Regions from separate parts of the Streptomyces sp. NPDC046821 genome, predicted to be linked through region 3. Evidence: riboswitches for the same ligand, from Rfam matches in the RefSeq annotation. Region 3 holds a riboswitch; each other region holds the start of a gene.
What was found. A riboswitch is a leader RNA that binds a small molecule or an ion and turns the genes downstream of it on or off. The one in region 3 is predicted to bind thiamine pyrophosphate.
Positions count from the first base shown of each region.

Region 1 (9,471 bases), on a different contig from region 3:
ACCCCGACGGCAGGCCGGGTCCGTGGACCCCGATGCGTGAACTGTCGCCGGGCAGCGACCGCTGGGGCGCCGATGTCACTCCGACGGCGGTGGGCAACTGGACCTTCATCGTGGAGGCGTGGGGCGACCCCGTTTCCTCGTGGCGCCGGGCCGCGGGCATCAAGGTCCCCGCCGGGATCGACACCGAGCTGATCCTTGAGGAGGGCGCCGAGCTGTACGAGCGGGCCGCGCGCGCCGTCCCCGAGGGCCCCGCGCGGGACGCCGTCCTCGGCGCCGTGGACGCGCTCCGCGACGCGGACCGCCCTGGCTCGGCCCGGCACGCGGCGGCCCTCGCACCCGACGTCACCGCCGCACTCGCCGCACACCCGCTGCGCGAACACGTCACCCGCACGGACCCGCTGCCCCTGCTCGTGGAGCGCGAACGGGCCCTGTACGGCGCTTGGTACGAGATGTTCCCGCGCTCCGAGGGAGCCGTGGTCCGGGACGGCGAGCGTCCGGTGAGCGGCACCTTCAAGACCGCGGCCGCACGTCTGCCGGCCGTGGCCGCCATGGGTTTCGACGTGCTGTACCTGCCGCCGATCCACCCCATCGGCACGACGTTCCGGAAGGGGCCGGACAACAGTCTGTCGGCCGACCCGTGGGACGTCGGGGTGCCGTGGGCGGTCGGTTCGCCGGAGGGCGGGCACGACGCGATCCACCCGGACCTCGGCACGCTCGACGACTTCGACGAGTTCGTGCGCCGGGCCTCGGATCTCGGTCTGGAGATCGCCCTGGACTTCGCGCTCCAGTGCTCGCCCGACCATCCCTGGGTGGAGAAGCACCCGGAGTGGTTCCAGCACCGGCCGGACGGCACCATCGCGTACGCGGAGAACCCTCCGAAGAAGTACCAGGACATCTACCCGATCGCGTTCGACCAGGACATGCCCGGACTCGTCGAGGAGACGACGCGCATCCTGCACTTCTGGATGCGCCACGGGGTCCGCGTGTTCCGCGTGGACAACCCGCACACCAAGCCCGTCACCTTCTGGGAACAGGTCATCGGGAAGGTCAACCGCACCGACCCCGACGTCGTGTTCCTCGCCGAGGCCTTCACCCGGCCGGCCATCATGCGGGAGCTGGCCAAGGCCGGCTTCCAGCAGTCGTACACGTACTTCACGTGGCGCGACACGAAGCGGGAGCTCACCGAGTACCTCACCGAGCTGTCCCGGGACACGGCCGCCTATATGCGGCCCAACCTGTTCGTGAACACGCCCGACATCCTGCCCGGCTACCTCCAGAGGGGCGGACGCCCCGCCTTCGAGGTGCGCGCGGTCCTCGCGGCCACGCTCTCTCCGACGTGGGGTGTGTACGCCGGTTACGAACTCTGCGAGAACACTTCGGTCCACGAGGGCAGCGAGGAGTATCTGCACTCGGAGAAGTACGAACTCCGGCCGCGTGACTGGGAGTCGGCGGAGCGTGCAGGGCAGTCCATCGCGCCGCTCATCACGAAACTCAACAACGTCCGGCGCAGCCATGCCGCGCTGCACCGGCTGCGGAACCTGCATTTCCATCACACCGACAACGACGCCCTGATCGCCTACAGCAAGCGCTCGGGTCCGGACACCGTCCTGGTGGTCGTGAATCTCGACCCCCACCACGCCCAGGAGGCGACGGTTTCCCTGGACATGCCTCAGCTCGGACTCGACGCCCACGCCACGGTGCCGGTCCGCGACGAGCTGACCGGCGAGACATACCAATGGGGCAGGACCAACTACGTGCGTCTGGACCCGCGCCGCGCGCCCGCGCACATCCTCACCGTCCTGCGACCGTCCTCATCACCCACCGGAGGGTCACCCACCACATGATCGTCAACAAGCCCGTCCCCGACACGTTCGAAGACACCCCCGCCAAGGACCGTGACCCCGACTGGTTCAAACGGGCCGTGTTCTACGAGGTCCTGGTCCGCTCGTTCCAGGACAGCAACGGCGACGGCATCGGCGACCTCAAGGGCATCACGTCCCGCCTCGACTATCTCCAGTGGCTCGGCGTGGACTGCCTCTGGCTGCCGCCGTTCTTCAAGTCCCCGCTGCGCGACGGCGGTTACGACGTCTCCGACTACACGGCGGTCCTGCCCGAGTTCGGCAATCTCGCCGACTTCGTCGAGTTCATCGACGCGGCGCACCAGCGCGGGATGCGCGTGATCATCGACTTCGTCATGAACCACACGAGCGACCAGCATCCGTGGTTCCAGGAGTCGCGCACGGACCCCGACGGGCCGTACGGGGACTACTACGTCTGGGCGGACGACGACAAGCAGTATCAGGACGCGCGCATCATCTTCGTCGACACCGAGGCGTCCAACTGGACGTTCGACCCGGTCCGCAAGCAGTACTACTGGCACCGGTTCTTCTCGCACCAGCCCGACCTCAACTACGAGAACCCGCGCGTCCAGGAGGAGATCCTCGCCGCGCTGCGGTTCTGGCTGGACCTGGGCATCGACGGCTTCCGCCTCGACGCCGTGCCCTACCTCTACGCGGAGGAGGGCACCAACTGCGAGAACCTGCCCGCCTCCCACGCGTTCCTGAAGCGCGTACGGGCCGAGATCGACGCGCACTACCCGGACACCGTGCTCCTCGCGGAGGCCAACCAGTGGCCGGAGGACGTGGTCGACTACTTCGGCGACTACGCGACGGGCGGCGACGAGTGCCACATGGCGTTCCACTTCCCGGTGATGCCGCGCATTTTCATGGCCGTACGCCGTGAGTCCCGCTATCCGGTCTCCGAAATCCTGGCCAAGACCCCTGCCATTCCGTCGCGTTGCCAGTGGGGAATCTTCCTGCGCAACCACGACGAGCTGACCCTCGAAATGGTCACGGACGAAGAACGCGACTACATGTACGCGGAGTACGCCAAGGACCCGAGGATGCGGGCGAACATCGGCATCCGCCGCCGCCTGGCCCCGCTCCTGGACAACGACCGCAACCAGATCGAACTCTTCACGGCTCTGCTCCTCTCCCTCCCGGGCTCGCCGATCCTGTACTACGGCGACGAGATCGGGATGGGCGACAACATCTGGCTGGGCGACCGTGACGCCGTCCGCACCCCCATGCAGTGGACTCCCGACCGCAACGCGGGCTTCTCGTCCAGCGACCCCGGCCGTCTCTCCCTGCCCACGATCATGGACCCGGTCTACGGCTACCAGGTCACGAACGTCGAAGCGTCGATGTCGTCCCCGTCGTCGCTGCTGCACTGGACGCGCCGGATGATCGAGATCCGTAAGCAGAACGAGGCGTTCGGGCTCGGCTCGTACACGGAACTGCCGTCGTCCAACCCGGCGGTGATCGCGTTCCTGCGTGAGGCCCCCCGGTCAGGGGAAGAAGGGGACGACCTGGTCCTGTGCGTGCACAACTTCTCGCGCTTCGCGCAGCCGACGGAGCTCGATCTCCAGACGTTCGCCGGACGCCATCCGGTCGAGCTGATCGGTGGAGTCCGTTTCCCCGCGATCGGTGAACTCCCGTATCTGCTGACCCTCGCGGGGCACGGCTTCTACTGGTTCAGGCTCCGCAAGGAAGCCGTCAGCACCACATGGTGACGGCGGGCCCACCCCCTGGGACCGTCCGTCCGCCCTCGAAAGGAGTCGTCGCCATGCCCAAGACCGCACTGCAGAGTCCGACCGGCGTCAGCCCCTCTCTGCTGCTGAACTCCCTCGCCGGTCTGCTCCACGAATGGCTGCCCCGGCAGCGCTGGTTCGCGGGAAAGGGGCGGCCCGTCACCGGGCTGACCCTCGCCTCGATGACCGAGCTGCACCCCGGCTGCCTGCACCTCCTCGTGCGGGCCGAACACGCCGAGCAGGCGACCCGCTCCACGCCGGGCACGGCCCCCATGGACAACCTGTACCAACTCATCCTCGGCGTGCGGGAGTTACTGCCACAGCATCTCGCGCCGGCCTTCATCGGGCACATCACCGAAGGTCCGCTGACCGGGCTCATGCTGTACGACGCGCTCCAGGATCCACGGTCGGCGGGAATACTTCTCGAACGGCTGCGGCACCCGGGCTCGGCGGGCCCCCTGCGTTTCGAACGTGACGCCCGCGTCGACGTGCCCTCCGGACTCACCCCGCGCGTCCTCGACGCCGAGCAGTCCAACACCTCGCTGGTGTACGGGGATTCGTTCATCCTGAAGGTCTTCCGGCGCGTGCAGGCCGGCGTCAATCCGGATCTGGAGGTGCCGAAGGCGCTCGCCCGGCAGGGCTGCACGCGCGTCCCCGCTCCCGTGGCCTGGATCCGGACGTCCCAGCCCCAGGAGGCGACGCTCGGAGTGCTCCAGCCGTTCCTGCCGGACGCCGACGACGGCTGGACGCTCGCGCTCCGCTCACTCACGTCCGGCGCTGACTTCACCGATGAGGCGTACGAGCTGGGGCGGGCCACGGCGGAGGTGCATCTGGCCCTGACCTCGGCCTTTCCCGTCGCCGCGCCGGAGCCTCACCGCAACAAGCGGCTCGCGGCCGCGATGACCGACCATCTCGACGCGACGGCCCGGTCCGTGCCGGCGCTGGTCCCGCACGTGCCGGGCCTGCGCGCCGCGTTCGACGCGTTCGCCCTCCGCGACACGGACCGCCCGGCGCAGCGGATCCACGGCGACCTCCACCTCGGGCAGGTGCTGTGGTCGGGTGAGCAGTGGTTCGTCATCGACTTCGAGGGCGAGCCGGCCCGTCCGCTCGCCGAACGCCGCCTCGCCCACTCCCCCGTACGCGATGTCGCGGGGATGCTCCGCTCCTTCGACTACGCGGCCCGCACCCGTCCGCCGTGGCGGCCCGTGTGGGCGCGGCGCTGCCGGGACGCGTACTGCGCGGGTTACGCCGCCGAGTCGGCGTCGGACCCGCGCGAGGAACCCGACGTGCTGCGCGCCTACGAGACGGAACGGGCGCTGTACGAAGTGCTGTACGAGGCGCGGCACCGGCCCGACTGGCTGCCGGTGCCGATGGCGGCGATCAGCCGCCTCGCCGAACCCCACTGAACACCGCTCGACCCTGCTCGACTCGCTTGACCTGGCTCAACCTCGCTCGACCCCGCTCGACCTCGCTCGACGTTGCTCGACCCCGCTCGACCTCGCTCGACGTTGCTCGACCTTGCTTGAACGGGCGGCGGCATCCCCGCCGCCGCCCGCCGGACTCCCCACCCGTCCCTAGGAGGCAGAACCGTGGCTGCTGGTGCTGGCAAGACCCCCGTCCGCAAGCGTGTCGGCCGGCCCGTGAAGCCCGGCCCCGGTCCGCTCACCGTCCTGCCCGCGCCCGAGCCGGACGGCATGGACCGCGCACGTCTCCTGACGGGCACCCATCACGACCCGCACTCCCTGCTCGGCGCGCACCTGACGGAGAGCGGTGTGGCGCTCCGGGTGCTGCGGCCGTACGCCCAGGCCGTCGCCGTGTCCGTCGAAGGGCGGCGGACCGAGCTGCACGACGACGGTGACGGCTTCTTCTCCGCGCTGCTGCCGTTCGACACGATTCCCGGATACACGCTGTTCGTGACGTACGACGGGGACGAGCGGGAGGTGCACGACCCGTACCGCTTCCTGCCCGCGCTCGGGGAGATGGACCTGCATCTGATCGGGGAGGGGCGGCACGAGGAGCTGTGGACGGCGCTCGGCGCGCACCCGATGACGCACGAAGGGGTCGCGGGCACCCGGTTCACGGTGTGGGCGCCGAACGCCCGGGGTGTGCGCGTGTGCGGGGACTTCTGTGCCTGGGACGGCACCGCGTTCCCGATGCGGTCCCTCGGCTCGTCGGGCGTGTGGGAGCTGTTCCTGCCGGGCCTCGGTGACGGCACGGTGTACAAGTTCGACGTCGCCGGGTCCGACGGTTCACACTCGCTGCGCGCGGACCCGATGGCCCGCCGCACCCAGGTGCCGCCGGAGACCGCGTCCGTCGTGACCAGCTCCTCGTACACCTGGGAAGACGGCACCTGGATGGCCAGGCGCGGCCAACAGCCCGTGCATGAGGCGCCGTTCTCCGTGTACGAGGTGCATCTGCCGTCCTGGCGGCCGGGCCTCGGCTACCGCGAACTCGCGGACCAGCTCGCCGCGTACGTGAGTCAACTCGGCTTCACCCACGTCGAGTTCATGCCGGTCGCGGAGCACCCCTACGGGCCGTCCTGGGGTTACCAGGTGACGGGTTTCTACGCTCCGACCTCACGGCTCGGCTCCCCCGACGACTTCCGGTACCTCGTCGACACCCTCCACCAGGCGGGCATCGGCGTGATCGTGGACTGGGTGGCGGCGCACTTCCCGAAGGACGACTGGGCGCTTGCCCGCTTCGACGGCACCCACCTGTACGAGCCCGCGGACCCGCAGCGCGCCGAGCACCCCGACTGGGGCACCCTTGAGTTCGACTACGGCCGCACTGAAGTCCGTAACTTCCTTGTGGCGAACGCCGTGTACTGGTGCGAGGAGTTCCACGTCGACGGCCTGCGCGTGGACGCCGTCGCCTCGATGCTCTACCTGGACTACTCACGTGAGGAAGGCCAGTGGTCGCCGAACGTGCACGGCGGCCGGGAGAACCTCGACGCCGTCGCCTTCCTCCAGGAGATGAACGCGACCCTGTACCGCAGGGTGCCGGGTGTCCTGACGATCGCGGAGGAGTCGACGGCCTGGGACGGGGTGACCCGGGAGACGCATCACGTCGGCCCCACCGGCTTCGGCGGCCTCGGCTTCGGCCTGAAGTGGAACATGGGCTGGATGCACGACTCGCTGGTGTACATGTCGAAGGAGCCCGTGCACCGCAAGTACCACCACAACGAGATGACGTTCTCGATGGTGTACGCGTACAGCGAGAACTACATCCTGCCGATCTCGCACGACGAGGTGGTGCACGGCAAACGTGCCCTCGTCTCCAAGATGCCCGGCGACTGGTGGCAGCAGCGCGCCAATCACCGTGCCTACCTGGGCTTCATGTGGGCCCACCCGGGCAAGCAACTCCTGTTCATGGGGCAGGAGTTCGCGCAGGGAGGCGAGTGGTCCGAGCAGCAGGGACCGGACTGGTGGCTCCTCGACCCGGCCTACTCCGCCGAGCCGGACCACCGTGGTGTGCAGGATCTGGTGCGCGACCTCAACCACTTCTACGCGGACGCGCCCGCGCTGTGGCAGCGGGACACGTCGCCCGAGGGGTTCCGGTGGATCACCACGGACGCGGCCGACGACAACGTGATCGCGTTCCTGCGCTTCGCGGCGGACGGCACTCCCCTGCTGGCCGTGTGCAACTTCTCGCCGGTGGTGCGCGAGGACTACCGGCTCGGTGTGCCGGACAGTGTCCCCGGGTGGTTCGAGGCCCTGAACACGGACTCGGCCCGGTACGGCGGCGGTGACGTTCTCAACACCGGTGTGCTCAAGCCGGATCCGGTGCCCTGCCACGGGCGGCCGGACTCGCTGCGGCTGACGCTGCCGCCGCTGGCGACGGTGTGGCTGCGTCCGGCGTGAGGTCCTGACGGCGCGGGGCGACATTTTCAGACAGTGCGCTTGAGGCGGGTGAGGGCGGTGCTCTCACCCGCCTCCGTCGTGCCCCCTGGTGTGCCGTACGGCACAGGGAAGCTACTCTTGCCGTCGTACCGGACACGGGGTGCCCCATAGCGGGGGCTGAGATCACACCCGTCGAACCTGAACCAGTTAGCACTGGCGGAGGGATGTCAGCCAATGTCGTTGCCCCATGCCCCGAGCAGCACCGGCGCCGGAGCGCCCTCGGTCTTCGACGGGCGGATGCCTGCCGCGCCGGGTGACCTGCGGGTCGAGGCGCGCGGGATCGCGCCGGTCCCCGAGTCCCACCGCTACGGCGGCGCCGGGCGCCTCTTCACCGTGTGGTTCGCCCCGAACCTGACCATGACCGGCGTCTTCACCGGCACCGTCGGCATCATCCTCGGCCTGGACTTCACGACCGCGCTCGCCGCCGTCGTCCTCGGCACCCTCGTCGGCGCCGTCCCCACCGCGTACCTCGGTACGTGGGGCAGCGTGACCGGTGCCGGGCAGCTGCCGCTCGCACGGCTCGCGTTCGGCCGGGCCGTCGCGGTGCCCGGCGTGCTGCAGTGGCTGTCGTCGGTCGCCTGGGACGCGCTGATCGGCCTGTTCGGCGGCGACGCGCTGGCCCGGCTCTGCGGCTGGCCGTTCTGGCTGGGCGTCCTGGTGATGATGGCGGCGCAGGGCGCGCTCGGCGTCCTCGGCTACGAGGCCATCCACCGGCTCCAGAAGCTGATGACCTTCGTCCTGGCCGCCGCCTTCGCGGTCCTGGCCGTGAAGCTCCTCGGCGATGTGCACCCTGCCGCGACCGGGGCCGCGCACGGCGCCGACCGGGCCGGCGCGTTCGTCCTGACCAGCACGATCGCGCTCAGCCTGTCCCTGTCGTGGGCTCCTTACGCGAGCGACTTCAGCCGTTACCTTCCGGCGACGACGTCCCGTAAGCGCATGTTCTGGTACACGCTTCTCGGGGTCACGGTGTCCTTCGTGGCCGTGGAGACGCTGGGCCTCTGGGGCGCGTCCGTGTTCACGGACCAGACCGCGCAGGGCGTCGACAAGCTGCTCGGCGGCGGTGTGCTCAGCGCTTTCGGGCTGCTGGCCGTGGCGCTCGCGGCGCTGTGCAGCAACGCGATGAACGACTACAGCGGCTCACTCGCCCTGCAGACCATCGGCGTCCGTGTCCCCCGGCCGCTCGCCGCGGCTCTGGCTGCGGTGCTCGGCTTCCCGCTGGTGCTGTGGATGCACGCGGCCGACACCGCGACCCGGTTCCAGAACGTACTGCTGTTCGTCGGCTACTGGATCCCCGGCTTCGTCGCGGTCGTGGCCGTCGACTGGTTCGCCCGCTCCAGGGCACGGGGCGGGGCGCCCATCGACCTCGCCGCCGAGAGCGCCGAGCCGCAGTCCTGGTGGCCCGGCCTCGTCGCCTTCGCCGCCGCCTTCGCCGCGGCCGTCCCCTTCATGGACAGCGGCCTGTACGTGGGCCCGGTCGCGAAGGCGCTGCACGGCGCCGACCTCGCGTACTACGTCGCCTTCGTCGTCGCCCTCGCGGTGTACGCGCCGCTCCGGCTGCGCCGCAAGGCCGCCCCTGTCGCCACCGCAGCTCTTGAGGAGAACCGGGTATGACCGTCCCCCCGCGCACCGCAGGTGCCGTGCCGCCCCGCGTCCTGACCGTCGCCGGATCGGACTCGGGCGGCGGCGCCGGGATCCAAGCCGACCTGAAGACGATGCTGGCGCTCGGCGCCCACGGCATGAGCGTCCTGACGGCCGTCACCGCGCAGAACTCCCTCGGGGTCCAGGGCGCCTGGGAGCTGCCCGTCGAGGCGGTGCGCACGCAGTACCGCAGCGTCGTGGACGACATCGGGGTCCAGGCCGTCAAGACCGGGATGCTGTCGTCGCCGGCGCTCGTCGAGACCGTCGCCGAGCTGCTTGCCGGTACGGACGCCCCCGTCGTGGTCGACCCGGTGAGCGTGTCCAAGCACGGTGACCCGCTGCTCG
Region 1 covers NZ_JBEYYB010000003.1:411,562-421,032, reverse strand. The annotation lists gene ABZ893_RS08465 (alpha-1,4-glucan--maltose-1-phosphate maltosyltransferase) at 1-1,844, shown strand, start outside; gene treS (maltose alpha-D-glucosyltransferase) at 1,841-3,571, shown strand; gene ABZ893_RS08455 (phosphotransferase) at 3,625-4,995, shown strand; gene glgB (1,4-alpha-glucan branching enzyme) at 5,284-7,449, shown strand; TPP riboswitch at 7,575-7,670, shown strand; gene ABZ893_RS08445 (cytosine permease) at 7,663-9,099, shown strand; gene thiD (bifunctional hydroxymethylpyrimidine kinase/phosphomethylpyrimidine kinase) at 9,096-9,471, shown strand, end outside.
Region 1: linked by a shared signal. The riboswitch ahead of ABZ893_RS08445 (cytosine permease) and the one ahead of thiO (glycine oxidase ThiO) in region 3 are both predicted to bind thiamine pyrophosphate.

Region 2 (9,471 bases), on a different contig from region 3:
CGTGAAGGTGAGTTGAGACCTACTCGCAACATCGCCGACTTGGCAGGCCTATGCGCGCCGACAAGTGCCGTCCTAACGCCTGAACGCCGAACTTCCTTGCTTTCCATGGGCATTGACTGGTCCAGGCCATGCAGAAACGTGCCTGCCAACAGGTGCATATGCATTCCCGCCACCCCGCCGCATGAGCCCTACTATCGGCTCGCCATGACAGCAGCAGGGAAGCACCAGGTGAGCCGGGCGGAGACCACCCGCCGGAGCACCCGGCAAGGACGCGCAGGGATCAGAGACGTTGCCGCCGCCGCCGGGGTCTCCATCACGACTGTCTCCGATGCGCTCAACGGTAAGGGCCGGCTCCCGGACGCCACCCGACGCCATGTCCGCGAGGTCGCCGACCGGTTGGGCTATCGCCCCTCCGCGGCGGCCCGAACGCTCCGTACCGGCAAGTCCGGCCTCATCGGCCTGACCGTGACGACCTACGGGGATGAACCTTTCACCTTCACCGAGTTCGCGTACTTCGCGGAAATGGCGAGAGCCGCCACATCGGCGGCACTGGCCCGCGGTTACGCCTTAGTCATTCTGCCCGCCACCTCACGCCACGACGTGTGGTCGAACGTCGCCCTCGACGGCACCGTCGTGATCGACCCCTCCGACCACGACCCGGTCGTCACCGAGCTGGTCCGCCAGGGCCTGCCCGTGGTCTCGGACGGGCGCCCCGCCGGCACCCTCCCCGTCACCGCCTGGGTCGACAACGACCACGAGGCCGCCGTCCTCGGCATCCTCGACCACCTCGCCGACGCGGGGGCCCGCCGCATCGGACTGCTCACCGGCACGACCACGGACACGTACACCCATCTGTCCACCTCCGCGTACCTCCACTGGTGCGAACGGATCGGACAGGAACCCGTGTACGAGTCCTATCCCGCGCACGACCCGTGTGCGGGGGCCGTCGCCGCCGACCGGCTCCTGGCCCGCCCCGACCGGCCCGACGCCGTGTACGGACTGTTCGACCCCAACGGCACGGACCTGCTCGCCGCCGCCCGCCGGTACGGCCTGCGCGTCCCCGACGACCTGCTGCTCGTCTGCTGCAGCGAATCGACCGTGTACGCCACCACCGAACCGCCCATCACCACCCTGTCGCTCAAACCGCGGCGGATCGGTACGGCGGTCGTCCAGCTCCTGATCGACGCCATCGAAGGCGTCGCGTCGGACCGGCCGGTCGAACAAGTGGTGCCGACGGAACTGATCGTGAGGACCTCGTCCCAGCGCCGTCCGCCGCGCACCACCGTCAGCCCGCCCCGCTCCCCGCGCAAGGACTGAACGACGGCTTCCGGGTGGTCTCCCCGAAGACCACCCGGAAAAGCCCGTACCAATTCGGGAGAAAAGCACGGCGAACTGCCGCCCGGATCCGATTCACCACCCCTGGTGCACCACACAGCGCGAGCCGCATTCCTATGATGGGCGGACGACACCGCGGGCCGCTGCGACCAGGCAGTCCGATCGGGTGCAGAGGCGGCGCAATGGTGGTGGAGGGGTCGATGACTCAGGGGGCCGGTCAGGGACCCGAGGTGCGCACGGCGACGCTGCGCGACTTCCGCGTTCCGGCGTACGTCCACGACGTACCGGCATACGTCCAGGAGCCCGGCCCCGACCTCGAGGCCCCCGTCCTGTCCGTGCCGGTACCCGCACAGCCCGACCCCCGGCGGCACGTCCTGTACAAGGACGGTCCGTTCCCGGCGTCCGCGTACCCGCAAGCCTCAGCGGAGGCCCCCGAGGCCGACGAGCCCGAGGGCTACACGCCGACACAGCGCGATCTGCCGGTCATCCATCGGGGTGACACGGTCCAGGTGCACATCGACGCCGAGCCGGCGCCCCGGTCCGCGGACGGTCTCGGTCCGCTGTACGTCGTCGGCGACGTGCACGGCTACCTCGACGAACTGACCGAGGCCCTGCACGAGAAGGGCCTCATCGACGCCGAGGGCAACTGGTCGGCGGGCACCGCCCGGCTGTGGTTCCTCGGCGACTTCACCGACCGCGGGCCCGACGGCATCGGCGTCATCGACCTCGTGATGCGGCTGTCCGCGGAGGCCGCGGCCGCCGGCGGCTACTGCAAGGCCCTGATGGGCAACCACGAACTGCTCCTCCTGGGCGCCAAGCGCTTCGGCGACACGCCGGTCAACTCCGGGGCGGGCACTGCCACTTTCCAGGCGGCCTGGCTGCTCAACGGCGGGCAGAAGGCCGACATGGACCGGCTCCAGGACGTCCATCTGCAGTGGATGTCCCGGCTCGACGCGATCGAGCTGGAGGACGACCACCTCCTGATGCACTCCGACACGACCACGTACCTCGACTACGGCGACTCGATCGAAGCGGTCAACGACACGGTCCGCGAGACCCTCACCCGTAACGACGCGGACGAGTGCTGGGACCTCTTCCGCAAGTTCACCAAGCGCTTCGCCTTCCGCGATGAATCCGGCCCGGACGCCGTACGCGAACTGCTCGGCGCCTATGGCGGCACGCGCGTCGTCCACGGCCACAGCCCCATCCCGTACCTCCTCGGCGAGGTCGGCACCGAGGACGCGGCGGACGGCTCCGAGGACAGCCGCCCCCTGGTCGAAGGCCCGCACGTGTACGCCGGCGGACTCGCGATCGCGATGGACGGCGGCGTGACCATGGCCGGAAAGCTGCTGGTCCAGCAACTCCCCATGGATAGCTAGCGGTTACCCGGGCAGACGCAGCGCACGGGGGCGCAGGCGGACCACCGGGCCAAATTCGGGAAATCCCCTGTCACCGCGTGCCTTCACCGCTCTACCATCGGTTTATCCGTAGCAGGCTCCCCTCCGTTTCTGCCAGACGGCTCGCAACCATGCGAGCCCCCAAGCCCTACGGAGCATCGGGGGATGCACATGAACAGCGCTCCGCACCTGCTGAACGAGGACCGCCCCGAGTTCGAGCGGATCCTCGATGAGGCGCTGCGTACCGCACCCGACCGGCCCGATCTCGCCGCCCTGGGCCAGCGGCTCAACCCCGAACAACTACGCACCATGGCGCTCAACGCCACCGCTCTGATCACGGCCGCGGCCGCCACCGAGTACCAGAACTACGTGAAGGTCCGCGCGGATCTGCGGGCCGCGCCGCAGCCCGTGCCCAGGCAGGACGAGGAGGGTGTTCCGGCCGAGTCCGGCGAGGGCACGACCGGCCTGGCCCCAGCCATGGGAGAGGCGACCGAGACCGGAGCCGGCGTGACTGCCGTCGTCGCTGTGCTCGCTCCCGTGCTTGCCGGGACGGCCGCCGTGATCTTCCTGCTCGTCGGGTACCTGCTGAAGCTGTTCAACCCGGAACAGGCCTTCGCCCAGACCCTGTTGACGGCCGGCTGGGTGTTCGCCGCGCTCACTGCGGCGGGCATCCTCGTCGCCGGTGTCGCACTGCTGCTCACCGCCCTGCGCAACGGTGCGACGTCCTTGCAGGCCGGCGCGCACAACGATTCCAGTGAGGAGGTCGACCGGGCCAGAGAGGCCTGGGGTCTGGTGCTCCTGGAGCGCGGCATAGTGCCGTTCCTCCGGGAGGCGCTCGCGGATCCTCCGACGGCCCCCGCGACCCGCGGCGGCCCTCCCGGAGCCGTGAACCGTATACCGCACCTCGGGTACAACAGGCCGGGGTTCAGCAGCCCGGCGACGGAAGGCGGCTCCTCCGGCCGCCCGAGCTACTCCAGCCCGGACTTCAGCAGCCCCGACTACGGAGGCCCGGACCACCAGCCGGACTAGGGCGCACGGCACTTCCCCCTGAGCGGGACGCTCACGCACGAGCGCCCCGCTCACCCGTATACGGGCCAGATCAGTCCGCGACCGACAGCCAGACCTGTCAGTCGGCGATCGGCAGCCAGACCTGTCAGTCCGCGATCGGCAGATAGACCCGGTTGCCGGCGGCGGCGAACTCCTTGGACTTCTCCGCCATGCCCGCCTCGATCTCGCTCTTCGTCCCGCCGTGCTCACGGCGGATGTCCTGCGAGATCTTCATCGAGCAGAACTTCGGCCCGCACATGGAGCAGAAGTGGGCGGTCTTCGCGGGTTCGGCCGGGAGGGTCTCGTCGTGGAACTCCCTTGCCGTGACCGGGTCGAGGGCCAGGTTGAACTGGTCCTCCCAGCGGAACTCGAACCGCGCGTCGGACAGCGCGTCGTCCCATTCCTGGGCGCCCGGGTGGCCCTTGGCGAGGTCCGCCGCGTGGGCCGCGATCTTGTACGTGATGACGCCGGTCTTCACGTCGTCACGGTTCGGCAGGCCCAGGTGCTCCTTGGGCGTGACGTAGCAGAGCATCGCCGTGCCCCACCACGCGATCATCGCGGCGCCGATGCCGGAGGTGATGTGGTCGTAGGCCGGTGCGATGTCGGTGGTCAGCGGGCCGAGCGTGTAGAACGGCGCCTCCTCGCAGATCTCCTGCTGGAGGTCGATGTTCTCCTTGATCTTGTGCATCGGGACGTGCCCGGGGCCCTCGATCATCGTCTGTACGTTGTGCCGCTTGGCGATGGAGTTGAGCTCACCGAGCGTGCGGAGCTCGGCGAACTGCGCCTCGTCATTGGCGTCCGCGATGGAGCCGGGCCGCAGGCCGTCGCCGAGCGAGTACGTGACGTCGTACGCCGCGAGGATCTCGCACAGCTCCTCGAAGTTCTCGTAGAGGAAGCTCTCCTTGTGGTGCGCGAGGCACCAGGCCGCCATGATCGAGCCGCCGCGCGAGACGATGCCCGTCTTGCGGTTCGCGGTGAGCGGGACGTACGGCAGGCGCACACCGGCGTGGACCGTCATGTAGTCGACGCCCTGCTCGGCCTGCTCGATGACCGTGTCCTTGTAGATCTCCCAGGTCAGCTCCTCGGCGCGGCCGTCGACCTTCTCCAGCGCCTGGTAGAGCGGGACCGTTCCGATCGGGACGGGGGAGTTGCGCAGGACCCATTCGCGGGTGGTGTGGATGTTGCGGCCCGTGGAGAGGTCCATGACCGTGTCGGCGCCCCAACGGGTCGCCCACGTCATCTTCTCCACCTCCTCCTCGATGGACGAAGTGACCGCGGAATTACCGATGTTGGCGTTGACCTTCACCAGGAATCGCTTGCCGATGATCATCGGCTCGATCTCCGGGTGGTTGACGTTGGCCGGCAGGACCGCGCGACCCGCGGCGATCTCCTCGCGGACGACCTCGGGCTCCACGTTCTCCCGGAGGGCCACGTACTCCATCTCGGGCGTGATCTCCCCGCGCCTGGCGTACGCGAGCTGGGTCACCGCCTGGCCGCCGCGGCCGCGGCGCGGCTGCCGGGGGCGGCCGGGGAAGACCGCGTCGAGGTTGCGCAGGCCGCCGCGCGGCGAGGTGTGCTTGATCCCGTCGTCCTCGGGGCGGACCGGGCGGCCCGCGTACTCCTCGGTGTCGCCGCGGCCGATGATCCAGTTCTCCCGCAGCGGCGCGAGGCCCCTGCGGACATCGGTGTCGATGGTCGGATCGGTGTACGGCCCGGACGTGTCGTAGAGCGTGACCGCCTTGCCGTTGGTGAGGTGCACCTGGCGGACCGGCACCTGGAGGTCGGGGCGTGAGCCCGTGACGTACCCCTTGTGCCAGCCGATGGACTTCCCGGCCTCGCCCGTCCCTGCGGACTGGTTGGAGGCAGGCGTGCGTGCGTCCGATGTGGTCATGAGACCTACTCCCTACGCCGGCATTACCCGGTAACAGGTTCGGCGGTCGACGCAGCGGCTTCCGTCGGACGATGTTCCACGTGAAACATCGCCGAAGCGGAGGTCAGCGCCCTCTCAGCCCGGTGCTCCGAGCTCCCGCGTGTGCAAAGGTGCCCCCACGCTAGCGTCATATCTGGCGCGCTGAACAGAGGGCCCCTGCCGTTCTTGCGATGATCGGGCGGTGACCAGCACGCAGCAGCCCCCGCTCCCGCCGTCGCTTCCCCCGCAGAATCAAGGGCATTCGGGCCACGGGCACTCCCACAGCCACGGCCCCGCCGCGCCCGTTTCCCGGCATCTGCGGAAGGTCATCGCCGCGGTACTCATCCCGTTCTCCGTGGCGGTCGTCGTCGGTCTCGTGGTGCTGTGGCCCGGTGGCGCACCACCCCACTCCCGTTCGGGCGTCGGGTTCGACCGGCAGACCCAGCAGGCCACCGTCACACGTGTCGACAAGGTCGACTGCGGCTCCGTGAACGCCTCGGGCGGCGCTCCCGCGCCGGGCACGCCGACCTCTGGAGGCCCCTCGGCAGGGCAACCGGCAAAGGGCACGTGCGGGAAGGCAACGGTCCGCATCGACAGCGGCAAGGACACGGGCCGTACGTTCACGGAGATCGTGCAGCCGGACTCACCACGGCAGTTGCACGAACGGCAGCAGGTGATCGTGGCCTACGCGCCCGACGCGCCCAAGGAACTCCAGTACTCGGTCACCGATGTGAACCGCCGGTTCCCGATGGCGCTGCTGGCCGGCATCTTCGCACTGGTCGTGGTCGTCGTGGGACGGCTGCGGGGCGTCATGGCGCTCATCGCCCTGGCCGTCAGCTTCATGGTGCTGACCTTCTTCATCCTGCCCGCGATCCTGCAGGGGTCGAATCCACTGGTGGTCGCCGTGGTCGGGGCGAGCGCCATCATGCTGATCGCGCTCTACATGTGCCACGGACTGACGGCCCGCACCTCGGTGGCGGTGCTCGGCACACTCGTGTCGCTGTTCCTGATCGGCCTGCTGGGCTCGCTGTTCATCGGCTGGGCGGCGCTGACGGGCAACACGGACGACAGCACCGGCCTGATCCACGGCCTTTATCCGTCCATCGACATGAGCGGTCTGCTGCTCGCCGGCGTCATCATCGGCTCGCTCGGCGTGCTGGACGATGTGACGGTCACTCAGACCTCTGCTGTGTGGGAGCTGCACCAGGCGGACCCGACGATGGGCCGGCGCGGGTTGTACCGCGCGGCCATCCGCATCGGCCGCGACCACATCGCGTCCGTGGTCAACACCCTGGTCCTCGCGTACGCGGGCGCGGCGCTGCCGCTGCTGCTGCTCTTCTCGATCGCGCAGAGCGGTGTGGGGTCCGTCGCCAACAGCGAACTGGTGGCGGAGGAGATCGTCCGGACCCTCGTCGGCTCGATCGGCCTCGTCGCCTCGGTTCCGGTGACGACGGCACTCGCGGCCCTGGTGGTCTCCGCCGACCGCGTGTCCCCTGCCGACCGCCCGGCTTCCCCGACATCCGCTGCACCTGCCGCGGCTGGTGCGGTACGCGGAGGCAGAGGCCGGCGCCGCAAGCGCTGAACCCCTGCGGGCACTCCAAGGGCACCGGTCTGCTGAAGCGTTACGTCAGTTGAACGTTCGGGGAATCCCGGTGCAGGTCAGCCCGCGCTCTGCTCCTCGGCGAGGATCTTGTCGAGCTCCTCGTCGAGATGCGTCTCGAAGTCGGCCAGCGCCCGCTCCTGACCGAGCGGGACGAGCCTGTCGGTGCGGTCGAGGAACGCGATGAGCGGAGCGATGCCCGCCCTGAACAGCGCCTGGTCGCCGCCGACCTGGAGCTTGATGTGCACCTCGCCCGGCATCTCGCCCTCGCTGCCCACCAGTTCCACCGGTTCGATCCGCACATCGCCGTCACCGCAGGGGATCGCGATCCCGTCCACCAGGAGCTCCCTTCCGAAGGCCCAGGTCACCGGGGCGTCCCCGGGCAGGTGGAAGGTCAGCCGCACGGCATAGGGATCAGCGGCGACATACCGCAACTCCACCGGGATGCGGAAGGAGAGCTCCTCGGACACGAGGAAGCTCATCATGACCTCTGCTTGTACCGACTGTGCCGACTCGCGCATCGCCTACCCCGTCAAATTGCCGTCGATCGGCCGGGAACAACCGTCCCGACGCTCTTCGCATCTTGCTTAAAGTACATGCGAGATCACAAGGAGTGAGTTTTCAGATGCTGATAGAGAAGGCGAGTGTCCCCATCAGCTTGCCCACTTCGTGCTGCAACTGACGTGCCGCGGGCAGCAGCCGGCCGGCCTGATGAGCGGGCAACGAGACCGCGATCGTGGCTGCTGTGGACCCCACAGTGATGGGAAAAGCGGCGCAAACCGTGCCCAGCGCATACTCCTGACGCTCCACCACAGGCTGCATCCGCCCAAGCCCCGCAAGGCGTCGGAGCAGCGTCCGGTCGTCACGCACCGTGTACGGGGTGATCGAATACGCTGGGTAACGATCGAGGTGGCCCCGTCGGCCCTCGTCGTCGAGCTGGGACAGCAGGCACTGGCCGATGGCATGTGCGTGTCCCGTCTCGCGGAAGTCGGCCCATTCCGAAACCGCGGGATTCCCGGGCGTGTCGGCGACGGAGACGACCTCGATCTCGCCCTCCCGGTAGACCGCGAAGTACACGGGGATGCCGATGGCGTCGCGCCAGTGCCGCAGGCCATCGGTGATCATGCCTCGGCGATTCTGCTGTGCGGCGCTGCTGCTCAGCTGCTCGGTCGCCGCTCCCAGCGTGAACACGCCCTTCTCCTTGCGGAGATAGCCCTCGTGGGCGAGCGTGCGCAGCAGGTGGTACGTCGTGGGGAGCGCGAGGCCCGCCTCCCGGGCGAGCTGTTTCGCGGGGGCGCCGTCGCTGTGCGATGCGACGGCTTCGAGGAGGCGCATCGCGCGCTGGACGGAGCCGATGAGGGTGGGCGGGGCGGCGGTCAGACCCTCGGCGCGAGCCTCGTCGGCCCCAGCCTCGTCGTGGCCTTCTTCGCAGACGTGCGGGTGGCCTTTGGGGGATGGGCGTGCCGGGTCCGGGGACGTGGCGTCGGGAGGCTTGGTGCCGGCCGGCCTGGTGGCGGGGGACCTGGTGGCAGGTGGCCGGGTACCGGAACGTGTCGTGTCACGGTGCGTGGTGTCGGCGGACAGCGGGGCGGCGGAAAGGGGTTCAGCCGTGGCCAAGATTCACTCCCGAAGCGGGTGGGCCCCCGCTTCTCGGGATCGCGGGGGTGCGACCGTCGAGTCCGGGACTCTAGCCCTGGCCACCACTCCGGAAGGGCCGCGCGGGGAAACTTCCCCCGCGCGAGCGAACCGCGCTTGACCGGCGCTACCAGTCGCTGCGCGAGGACGAACCCGTCATGAACTTCCTTACGACGTAGATGAGTCCACCGACCAGGGCCACGAAGAGCAGCACCTTGAAGAGCAGGTGGATCACGATGCCCAGGACGCTGACTATCAGCCCGCCGAAGACGACCAGGGCGATGACCGGCACCGCGATCCACTTGACCCACCACGGCATCCCCTCGAAGATCTCCCGCACCGCCATCGTCCTGACCTCTCTCCGGAGCCGCACCGCTTCGATGCGGCTGAATGTCTGTTGCCTGAGTGCCGGTCCGCGTGTCCGCAGGACCGGCCCGTCTGCATTCGATGCTGGCACGTCGAGGCGCCCCGTGGGGCCCTCGGACCCCTTGTCGTTCCCTGAGCGAACCCTTAGGGGACCCCGAGACGCGCCCTCAGCTCTCAGGTGG
Region 2 covers NZ_JBEYYB010000010.1:193,705-203,175, reverse strand. The annotation lists gene ABZ893_RS21950 (LacI family DNA-binding transcriptional regulator) at 205-1,317, shown strand; gene ABZ893_RS21945 (metallophosphoesterase family protein) at 1,536-2,714, shown strand; gene ABZ893_RS21940 (hypothetical protein) at 2,898-3,761, shown strand; gene thiC (phosphomethylpyrimidine synthase ThiC) at 3,886-5,670, opposite strand; TPP riboswitch at 5,663-5,819, opposite strand; gene ABZ893_RS21930 (YibE/F family protein) at 5,891-7,270, shown strand; gene ABZ893_RS21925 (SsgA family sporulation/cell division regulator) at 7,348-7,809, opposite strand; gene ABZ893_RS21920 (helix-turn-helix domain-containing protein) at 7,910-8,668, opposite strand; gene ABZ893_RS21915 (DUF5326 family protein) at 9,051-9,263, opposite strand; gene ABZ893_RS21910 (cupin domain-containing protein) at 9,457-9,471, opposite strand, start outside.
Region 2: linked by a shared signal. The riboswitch ahead of thiC (phosphomethylpyrimidine synthase ThiC) and the one ahead of thiO (glycine oxidase ThiO) in region 3 are both predicted to bind thiamine pyrophosphate.

Region 3 (9,471 bases):
CGGCCCGCCAGCCGCCGCCCACCGCCCCACTGCAGCAGAGCTGTGACCGTGGGTACGGACCTCAGAACGCAGGGCGCTCGGGGTCGAGCCTGGCCATCCCGGAAACCGGCGACGACGCCTCCGCGAAGTGCCTGCGGGGAATCCGGCCCGCCCGGAACGCGAGCCGCCCCGCCTCCACCGCGTGCCGCATCCCCTCCGCCATCAGGACCGGCTCCTGCGCCCGCGTCACCGCCGAGGCGAGCATCACACCCGCGCACCCCAGCTCCATCGCGAGCGCCGCGTCGGACGCCGTGCCCGCGCCCGCGTCCAGGATCACCGGCACGCGCGCGTTCTCGGTGATGAGCTGGAAGTTGTGCGGGTTGCGGATGCCGAGCCCTGAGCCGATGGGGGAGCCGAGCGGCATGACCGCCGCGCAGCCCACGTCCTCCAGCTTCCGCGCGAGCACCGGGTCGTCGTTCGTGTACGGGAGCACGGTGAAGCCGTCGTCGACCAGGGTCTCCGCCGCGTCCAGGAGCTCGATCGGGTCGGGCAGCAGGGTGCGCTCGTCCGCGATGACCTCCAGCTTCACCAGGTCCGTGCCGAGCGCCTCGCGCGCGAGGCGGGCGGTCAGGACGGCCTCACCGGCGGTGTAACAGCCCGCCGTGTTCGGCAGCACCTGGATGCCCAGCTTCTCCAGGACCGACAGCACGGAGCCCTGCACGCTCGCGTCCACCCGCCGCATCGCGACGGTCGTCAGCTCCGTGCCGGACGCCACGAGCGAGCGCTCCAGGACGTCGAGGCTGGGCGCGCCGCCCGTGCCCATGATCAGGCGGGACGAGAAGGACGTGCCGCCGATGACCAAAGCGTCGTCAGCCATGGTTCAGCCTCCCTGGACAGCGGTGAGGACCTCGACACGGTCCCCGTCGGTGAGTGCGGTCGCGGCCCACTGCGTGCGCGGGACGACGGTTTCGTTGAGGGCGGCGGCGACCCCGGAATGCGCGGTGGTCAGCCCCGCGACGAGGGCGTCGAGCGTGGTGCCCGGGGCGACCTCGCGGCCCTCCCCGTTCACGGACACACGGGTGACGGACACGGTCATACGGGCTGCTCCACGGAGACGGTTGCGGGGGCGCTGTCGAAGCGCCGGGGGGTGAAGGGGCGGGCCTCTTCGGGGAGTTCGCCGGTGGTCAGGAGGTGGGCCATGCAGTCGCCGGTGACGGGGGTGAGCAGGACGCCGTTGCGGAAGTGTCCGGTGGCGAGCAGCAGGCCCGGCAGGGCGGTCGGCCCGAGCATCGGGGCGTTGTCCGGAGAGCCGGGGCGCAGGCCCGCGCGGGTCTCCGTCAGCGGCAGTTCCGTGATGCCGGGTACGAGTTCGTGGGCGTCGCGCAGCAGCTCGTAGACGCCGCCCGCGGTCACCGTGGTGTCCCAGCCGAGCTCCTCGCTGGTGGCGCCGACGACCAGTTCGCCGTCGACCCGCGGCACCAGGTAGAGGTGGCCGCCGCGCACGATGGCGCGCACGGTGCGGCTCAGGAACGGCGCGTACGCCTTCGGCACGGTCAGGCGCAGGACCTGGCCCTTCACCGGGCGCACCGGTGGCAGCACGGCGTCCGGGACCCCGGCGAGGCGGCCGCTGAGGCTGCCGCCGGCGAGGACGACCTGGTCCGCTTCGAGTTCGCTGCCCTCGGCGAGGACCAGACCGCGGGCGCGCTCACGTACGACTGTCAGCCGCTCGGCCCACTGCCGGTGGAAGGTCACCCCGGCGCGTTCGCAGGCCGCGACAAGGGCCTTCGCGAGACGCCGCGGGTCGATCTGGTGGTCACCGTCGACGCGCAGGCCGCCCCGCACGGAGGGGGCCAGCATCGGTTCGAGACGCCGACACTCGCGCCCGGTCAGCCACTCCGACTCCAGGCCCGACCGGAGCTGGAGGTCGTGCAGCTCGCGCAGGTGCGCGCGGTCGTCTGCGTCGAGCGCGACGGCCAGCGTGCCGCACGCGCGGTAGCCGAGGTCGAGCCCGGTGAACTCGGAGAGCTCGGCCGCGAACTCCGGATAGCGGCGCGCGGACTCCACGTTCAGGCCGAGCAACGTCTCCTCGCCGTAGTGGAGTTCGGTTACGGCGGCGAGCATCCCGGCCGCCACCTGCGCGGCCCCGCCGCCCGGAGCGGGGTCCACGACCGCGGTACGCAGACCGCGCTGAGCGGCCCGCCACGCGGTGACGAGACCGATGATCCCGCCGCCCACGATGAGGACGTCGGAGCCTTCTGAAGAACGCGGCATGGGCTTCCAGCCCCTCCCTTCGCCGGCATGACCCGGATCAGGTTCGTACGGTCGGAGGCCGCCCAGCCTCCCTCTCAGCCCGGTCCGTCCGGGCTCCCGCGAGTGCTTTACGGTGGCCACCCTAACCGTTGCCCCGATCCGCAGTAAGGGAGCCCGCCCGCATGGCCCGCTCGCTCGACGGTCTCGTCCTCTCCCCGGTCGCCGACCAGGCCCCCGGCCAGGTCGGTACGCGGACGCGTTTCACGTACCACGAGGAGGACGGCCGGATCTGGGCCGAGTACGCGGGCGGGGACGTCGTACGCGGACACCTCGTCGGCACGCGCGAGGGCGACCGGATCGACTTCCGGTACGTCCAGCTCAAGACGGACGGGACGACCGCCTCCGGGCACTGCGTCTCGGACGTCGTGGAGCTGCCCGACGGGCGCGTGCGGCTCGACGAGAAGTGGGAGTGGGAGTCGCAGCCCGGCAGCGGGACGAGCGTGGTCGAGGAGCTCCCGGCGGGCTGACCCTCGCCCCTGACGTGACGGACCCGCGGTCAAACCCGATGCTCCGTGTGGAAGACGTCACCGGACCGTTGTGATCCACCCGGCTGACTGACTGAACGTCAGATGCTTAAGGTGATCCGGTGAGCGAGCAGACCCAGAACCAGGCCCCGGCGGGGCGCCGCGTCGTGATCGTCGGCGCCGGGATGGCGGGGGTCCAGACCGCCGTGGCCCTGCGCGAACAGGGCTTCACCGGCGCGGTCACCCTGATCGGCGCGGAACCCCATCAGCCGTACGACCGGCCCCCGCTGTCCAAGGCGGTGCTGCTCGGCAAGGCCGAGGGATCCGCGTTCGACGTCGACTTCGAAGCACTCGACATCACGCTCGAACTCGGCCGCGAGGTCACCGGCGTACGCCCCGCCGAGCACGCGCTCGACACCGCGACAGGCCCCGCCCTCTACGACGTCCTCGTCCTCGCCACCGGCGCCGAACCCGTCACGCTGCCCGGCACCGAGGACATCCCCGGCGTCCATCTGCTGCGCACGCTCGACGACGCGGAGCGGCTGCGTCCGGTCCTCGCCGCCCAGCACGACATCGTCGTCGTGGGTGCGGGCTGGATCGGCGCCGAGTTCGCCACGGCCGCCCGCGAGGCCGGGTGCGCGGTCACCGTCGTCGAGGCCGCCGAGCGCCCGCTCGCCGGCGCGCTGCCCGCCGAGGTCGCCGCCCCCATGGCCGCCTGGTACGCGGACGCCGGCGCGGAACTGCGCACCAACGCGCGCGTGGAGCACATCGAACCCGGCGCCGTGGTCCTCGACGACGGCACCCGCGTGCCCGCCGGAGCCGTCGTCGTCGGCATCGGCGCGCGCCCCGCCACCGGCTGGCTCACCGGCTCCGGCATCGAACTCGGCGTCCACCGCGAGGTCGTCGCCGACCAGCACCTGCGCACGTCCGAACCCGACGTGTACGCCGTCGGCGACTGCTCGTCCTTCCCCTCCGGCAGGTACGGCGAGCGCCTGATGGTCCACCACTGGGACAACGCGCTCCAGGGCCCCCGCACCGTCGCCGCCAACATCATCGGCGAGACCCCGGCGACGTACGACCCCGTGCCGTACTTCTGGTCGGAGCAGTTCGGGCGCTTCGTGCAGTACGCCGGGCACCACGCCGGCGCCGACGCGACCGTGTGGCGCGGTGACCCCGAGGGCGCCTCCTGGTCGGTGTGCTGGCTGCGCGAGAACCGGCTCGTCGGCGTCCTCGCCGTGGGGCGTCCGCGTGACCTGGCCCAGGGACGCAAGCTCATCGAGTCGGGCGCCGTGCTCGACCCGGAGGTCATCGCCGACGCGGCCCGCCCCCTGAAGGCGGCCGTCGCGTAAGCCTTTCGTACGGCCGCGTTTCCCACTGTCAGTCCGGGATGGCAGGCTTGTCGTGTGACCGAGATTGACGCAAAGATCGATGCTCTCGTCCCCGAGTGGCTGACCCTCCCCGACATCGCCGAGCAGTTCGGCGTGGAGGTGACGAAGGTGCGGCAGCTGGTGAAGGACGGCCAGGTGATCGCCGTACGCCGCGGTGAGAACAGGGCGCTGCACGTGCCCGCCGCCTTCATCGACGGCGACAAGGTCGTCAAGGGCCTCACCGGGACCCTGACCCTCCTGAGGGACGACGGCTTCAACGACGAAGAGATGCTGGAGTGGCTCTTCACCCCCGACCCGACCCTGCCGGGCACCCCCGCGCAGGCGCTGAGCGAGAATCGCGGCACGGAGGTGAAGCGCCGCGCCCAGGCGCTCGCCGTCTGACCTGACAACCGTCCGGTGTGCGGGCCGCGTCCCTCGCGGCCCGCGCGCCACCGACCAGGGGGGATCCACCCATGGCCATGGCCGCCACGTACCGCGACCGGCTCGCCGACGCCCGGCTGTACCTGTGCACGGACGCCCGCAAGCGCCAGGGCGACCTCCCCGAGTTCCTCGACGCCGTCCTGGCGAACGGCGTGGACATCGTGCAGCTGCGCGACAAGGGCATGGAGGCCGGCGAGGAGCTGGAGCACCTGGCCGTCCTCGCCGACGCCGCCCGCCGCCACGGCAAGCTGTTCTCGGTGAACGACCGGGCGGACGTCGCCCACGCGGCCGGCGCGCAGGTCCTGCACCTGGGCCAGGGCGACCTGCCCGTCCCCGCGGCCCGCGCCGTCCTCGGCGACGACGTCCTGATCGGCCGCTCCACGCACGCCGACACGGAGGCCGCGGCCGCTGCCGTCCAGGACGGCGTGGACTACTTCTGCACCGGCCCCTGCTGGCCCACCCCCACCAAGCCCGGCCGGTACGCCCCCGGCCTCGACCTCGTGCGGTACACGGCCTCGCTCGGCACCGACCGCCCCTGGTTCGCGATCGGCGGCATCGACGCGGGGAACCTCGACGAGGTCCTCGAAGCGGGCGCCCGGCGTGTCGTCGTCGTCCGCGCCATCACGGAGGCCGACGACCCCGGCGCCGCCGCGGCGGACCTGGCCAAGCGGCTGCGCGCGCTCTGACCGGCGACGCGCGGCCTGACGGGCGATCCGCCCGGCCGGGCCTTCACCCGGTCGGACCTCGTCCGGTCGGGTGTCCGCGAACTGTCCGCTGGGTGGACGGTGATTAGGGAGACGGCCCTCCCGTGGCTAACCTGCCGGTATGGCCCTAGGGACCCCTTCCACCAGGACTGATCGCGCACGCACCGTGCGCGACATGCTCGCGACCGGCAAGACGACGTTCTCCTTCGAGTTCTCGGCGCCGAAGACCCCGAAGGGCGAGCGGAACCTCTGGAACGCGCTGCGCCGGGTCGAGGCCGTCGCGCCCGACTTCGTCTCCGTGACCTACGGCGCGGGCGGCTCCACCCGGGCCGGCACGGTGCGTGAGACGGAGCAGATCGTCTCCGACACCACCCTGACCCCGGTCGCCCACCTCACCGCCGTCGACCACTCGGTCGCCGAGCTGCGCAACATCATCGGCCAGTACGCGGACGCCGGGATCCGGAACATGCTCGCCGTGCGCGGCGACCCGCCCGGCGACCCGATGGCCGACTGGATCGCGCACCCCGAGGGCCTCACGTACGCGGCCGAACTGGTCCAGCTGATCAAGGAGTCGGGCGACTTCTGCGTGGGCGTCGCGGCCTTCCCCGCGATGCACCCGCGCTCCGCGGACTGGGACTCGGACGTACGCCACTTCGTGGACAAGTGCCGCGCGGGCGCGGACTACGCGATCACCCAGATGTTCTTCTACCCGGAGGAATATCTTCGGCTGCGTGACAAGGTGGAGGCGGCCGGCTGCGACACCCCCGTGATCCCGGAGATCATGCCGGTCACCAGCGTGCGGATGCTCGAACGGCTGCCCAAGCTGAGCAACGCCTCGTTCCCGCCCGCCCTGAAAGAGCGGATCCTCACAGCCAAAGACGATCCGGCGGCTGTACGCTCCATTGGCATCGAGTTCGCGACGGAGTTCTGCGCGAAGCTGTTGGACGAAGGTGTTCCGGGTCTGCACTTCATCACGCTCAACAACTCCACGGCGACACTGGAGATCTACGAGAATCTGGGCCTGCACGACCAGCGGGCCTGATCCCGGCCGTACTCCACGAGAGTTCCGGCCGTACGAGAGGGGCGTACATGGGCTGGACGGTCCTCTACATCGCGTTCGGAATCGTCGCGTTGTGGCTGCTCGGTGAGGTGCTGCTCCAGAACAAGGCACGGCTGCGGCACCGGCTGCTGGCCTTCGCCGGCTTCCTGGGCGTCGTCCTCGGGGTGCTGATCCCGTCGGTGATCGTCATCGGGGTCGGCGCGATCATGTTCGCCGTCGGCCAGACCTATGTGACGCTCTCGTTCCGCCGGGGCTTCTCCACGGGCTGGGCGCTCAAGGGGCAGTCCGGCGCGAGCAAGCGCCGCAGGAAGGAGCGGGTCCGCCAGGACCCGACCCTCGAAGTCTCCGACCTGGAGTACGAGGAGCCGGCGCCCGCCGCCCCGGAGCATGAGGCGCCCTCGGTGTACGCCACCGAGCCGATGCCCGACGACACCGGCCAGTACGGCGTCTACACCCCGTCCGCGCCCCAGCCCGACCCCGAGCCGAACTACGGCTACGACACGTACGCCGCCGGCTACGACCAGCACGGTTACGGCGGCTACGACGGCGGGCAGCAGCAGTACGCCGCCTACTCCGACCCGTACATCGGCACGCAGACGTACCCGGCCCAGCCGAGTTACGACGACGCGTACGGCACGGGCCAGCAGTACGGCGACCCGTACGCGGCCCAGGGCTACATGGAGACGCCGCCCGGCGGCGTCTGGGTGCCCCAGCAGCGCAACGGCGAGGCCCAGCACGACAGTTACGGCGGCGAACTGCCCGCCGAGCAGCCGTACCCGTACGACCAGAGCGGCCACCACGGGTACGACGGCGGGGCCGGGCACAGCGAGCAGCAGTACCGCTACTGAGCCTGGCTAGTGGTACTGAGCCCGGTGGGCGCGGGTCGTCACTGCGAGCCGCGGAAGTCCGGGCCCTCCACGATCAGGCCGGCCACCAGCGCGCCCGACATCCCCGCGTGCGGAAGCCCGCCGCCCGGGTGCGCCCAGCCGCCGACGGCGAACAGGCCCGGCACGAGCGTGCTGTTCGACGGGTGCAGGAAAGCGCCGGACGCGGCGGCCAGCGCGGGCGCCGGCACCGAACCGCCCTCCGCCCCCGTCGCCTCCGCGACATCGGACGGCGTACGGACCTCGTGCCACAGCAGGCGCTCGCGCAGCCCAGGCACCGCGCGGGCAGCCACCTCGATCACCCGGTCCACGTCCGCGTCCGTCACGCGCGCGCCCCGTGGCACCGTCACCGTCAGGGTGACCGCCTCGTGCTCCGCGTCGGGCACCACGGACGCGTCGTCGGGACGCAGCACCGTCACCGTCGGGCGCTCCGCCACCGCCGTGCCGCCGCCGAACAGTGCGGTCAACTCGGCGTCCCGGTCGGCTGCGTGGACCACCGTGCGGTGCGGGGTGCCCTCAGGGCGGGCCCCGCTCAGCGCGAGGAACACCGTGAGGCGGCTCGGCAGTCCTGACTGCGGCGGCACCTCGTCCTTGCCTCTCAGCGGGCGCTCCGGCAGCAGCTCTTCCAGGACGGCGGGCGCCACTCCGGCGATCACGAAATCGGCCTCGACGACGCTGCCGTCGGCCAGCTCCAGGCCCGCCGCCCGGCCGTCCTTCTCCACGATCCGCGTGACCGGCGCGTCGAAGGTGAACTCGACCTTCCGCGCCAGACACCGCTCGTACACCGCGCGCGCCAGCTCCCGCATCCCGCCGCGCACCGCCCATGTGCCGAAGGCGTCGTCCATGTAAGGCAGCACGGCCGCGCTCGCGGGCGCCGTCCGCGGATCGAGGCCGGACGCCAGCGCGAACTGCTCCAGGAGCGCCACGAGCCGTGGGTCCCCGCCCAGTTCGAGTTCGGCGATCCCGGTGAGTGTCGTCGCCGTCAGGTCCTTGCGCAGCATCCGGCGGCGGACCGGTGCGGGGTAGGGCTCGCGGTCCGCGAGGATCTGCCAGTTCGGCCACAGGGGCTCTTCGAGGAGGGGGCGGCGGGAGCGGTCCCACGCCTCACGCGCGCGGTTCATGAACGCCGACCAGAGCGCGCCCGAGCCCTTGCCGAGCGCCGCGTCCAGGGCCTCGGCGGTGCCGCCGCGCCGGGCGTTCGGCAGGTCCACCTGCTGCCCGTCGGCGAAGACGTGCCGCACAGCGGGCTCCACCTGGGTCAGGCCGATCGCGTCCTCCAGCGGCTCCTTGCCCGTCTTGACGAACAAGTCCCGGTAGACCGCGGGCAGTTGGAGCAGCCCCGGGCCCGTGTCGAAGGAGAACCCGTCCCGGGCGAAGCCGCCGACCGCACCGCCGTACGTCGACGCCCGCTCGTACACCGCCACCCGGTGGCCCGCCACGGCCAGCCGGGCAGCCGTCGCCATGGCGCCCATCCCAGCGCCGATCACCGCAATCCGTGCCATGCCGGTGACTTTATCGGCCGGGTCGGACGGGTCGGCGGGGGCGGGCGTAGCCAGAGCATGACTCCCCGTCGTGGGCCCGCGCACCCACGCCTGAGTATCCGTACCTAGTGCGCGAGATGAGTAGAAGCGCGGATGGGTCCTGACCTGCGTGGAAGAGAGAGTGGAGGCACGGAAGGGGGCGCGGCGCCGGCACCGCCGACACGGGGCGGCGGAACAGCGTGGCGCCCCCTTGGCCGCTCTCCTCGTCCCGGCGGGGGCGAGGGACGGGGGTCTGTACGACCGACGGGCCCACGGGGGAAACGGGGGAACGACGGGGTACGGGGGAACAACGGGGGACGCGCCGGTCGGGTGGGCCTGAGAGATCAGGTCCACCCGACCGGCGCTTCGTTGTGTGCGGGACGCGTCAGCGGCTGCCGCTCACACGCCCCTGGAGCAGTCGCGACAGCGCCGCGTGGACGTCGTCCAGCGAGCGCTCCGGCTGGAAGGCCTGCCAGTCGAGCGCGGCCACCAGGACCATGCCGACCAGCGCGGCCGCCGTCAGCGGGATGTCGATCTCCTCGCTCAGCTCACCGCTCTCGACCGCGCCGCGCAGTACGTCCTCCACGACGGCGACGGCCTCCTGCCGGACCACCGCGAGAGTGGACTGCCAGGCGCGGTTCGTGCGCCACAGCTCGGCCACGTAGAGCTGGGTGAAGGCCGGGTACCGGTCGATGAAGACGAGACCGGCCCGGATCATCGCGTCGAGCGCGTCGACCTTGCT
Region 3 covers NZ_JBEYYB010000014.1:283,216-292,686, reverse strand. The annotation lists gene ABZ893_RS28590 (thiazole synthase) at 62-856, opposite strand; gene thiS (sulfur carrier protein ThiS) at 860-1,075, opposite strand; gene thiO (glycine oxidase ThiO) at 1,072-2,250, opposite strand; TPP riboswitch at 2,248-2,360, opposite strand; gene ABZ893_RS28575 (hypothetical protein) at 2,412-2,756, shown strand; gene ABZ893_RS28570 (FAD-dependent oxidoreductase) at 2,876-4,102, shown strand; gene ABZ893_RS28565 (Rv2175c family DNA-binding protein) at 4,157-4,522, shown strand; gene thiE (thiamine phosphate synthase) at 4,600-5,247, shown strand; gene metF (methylenetetrahydrofolate reductase [NAD(P)H]) at 5,387-6,307, shown strand; gene ABZ893_RS28550 (hypothetical protein) at 6,355-7,173, shown strand; gene ABZ893_RS28545 (NAD(P)/FAD-dependent oxidoreductase) at 7,212-8,711, opposite strand; gene ABZ893_RS28540 (TetR/AcrR family transcriptional regulator) at 9,115-9,471, opposite strand, start outside.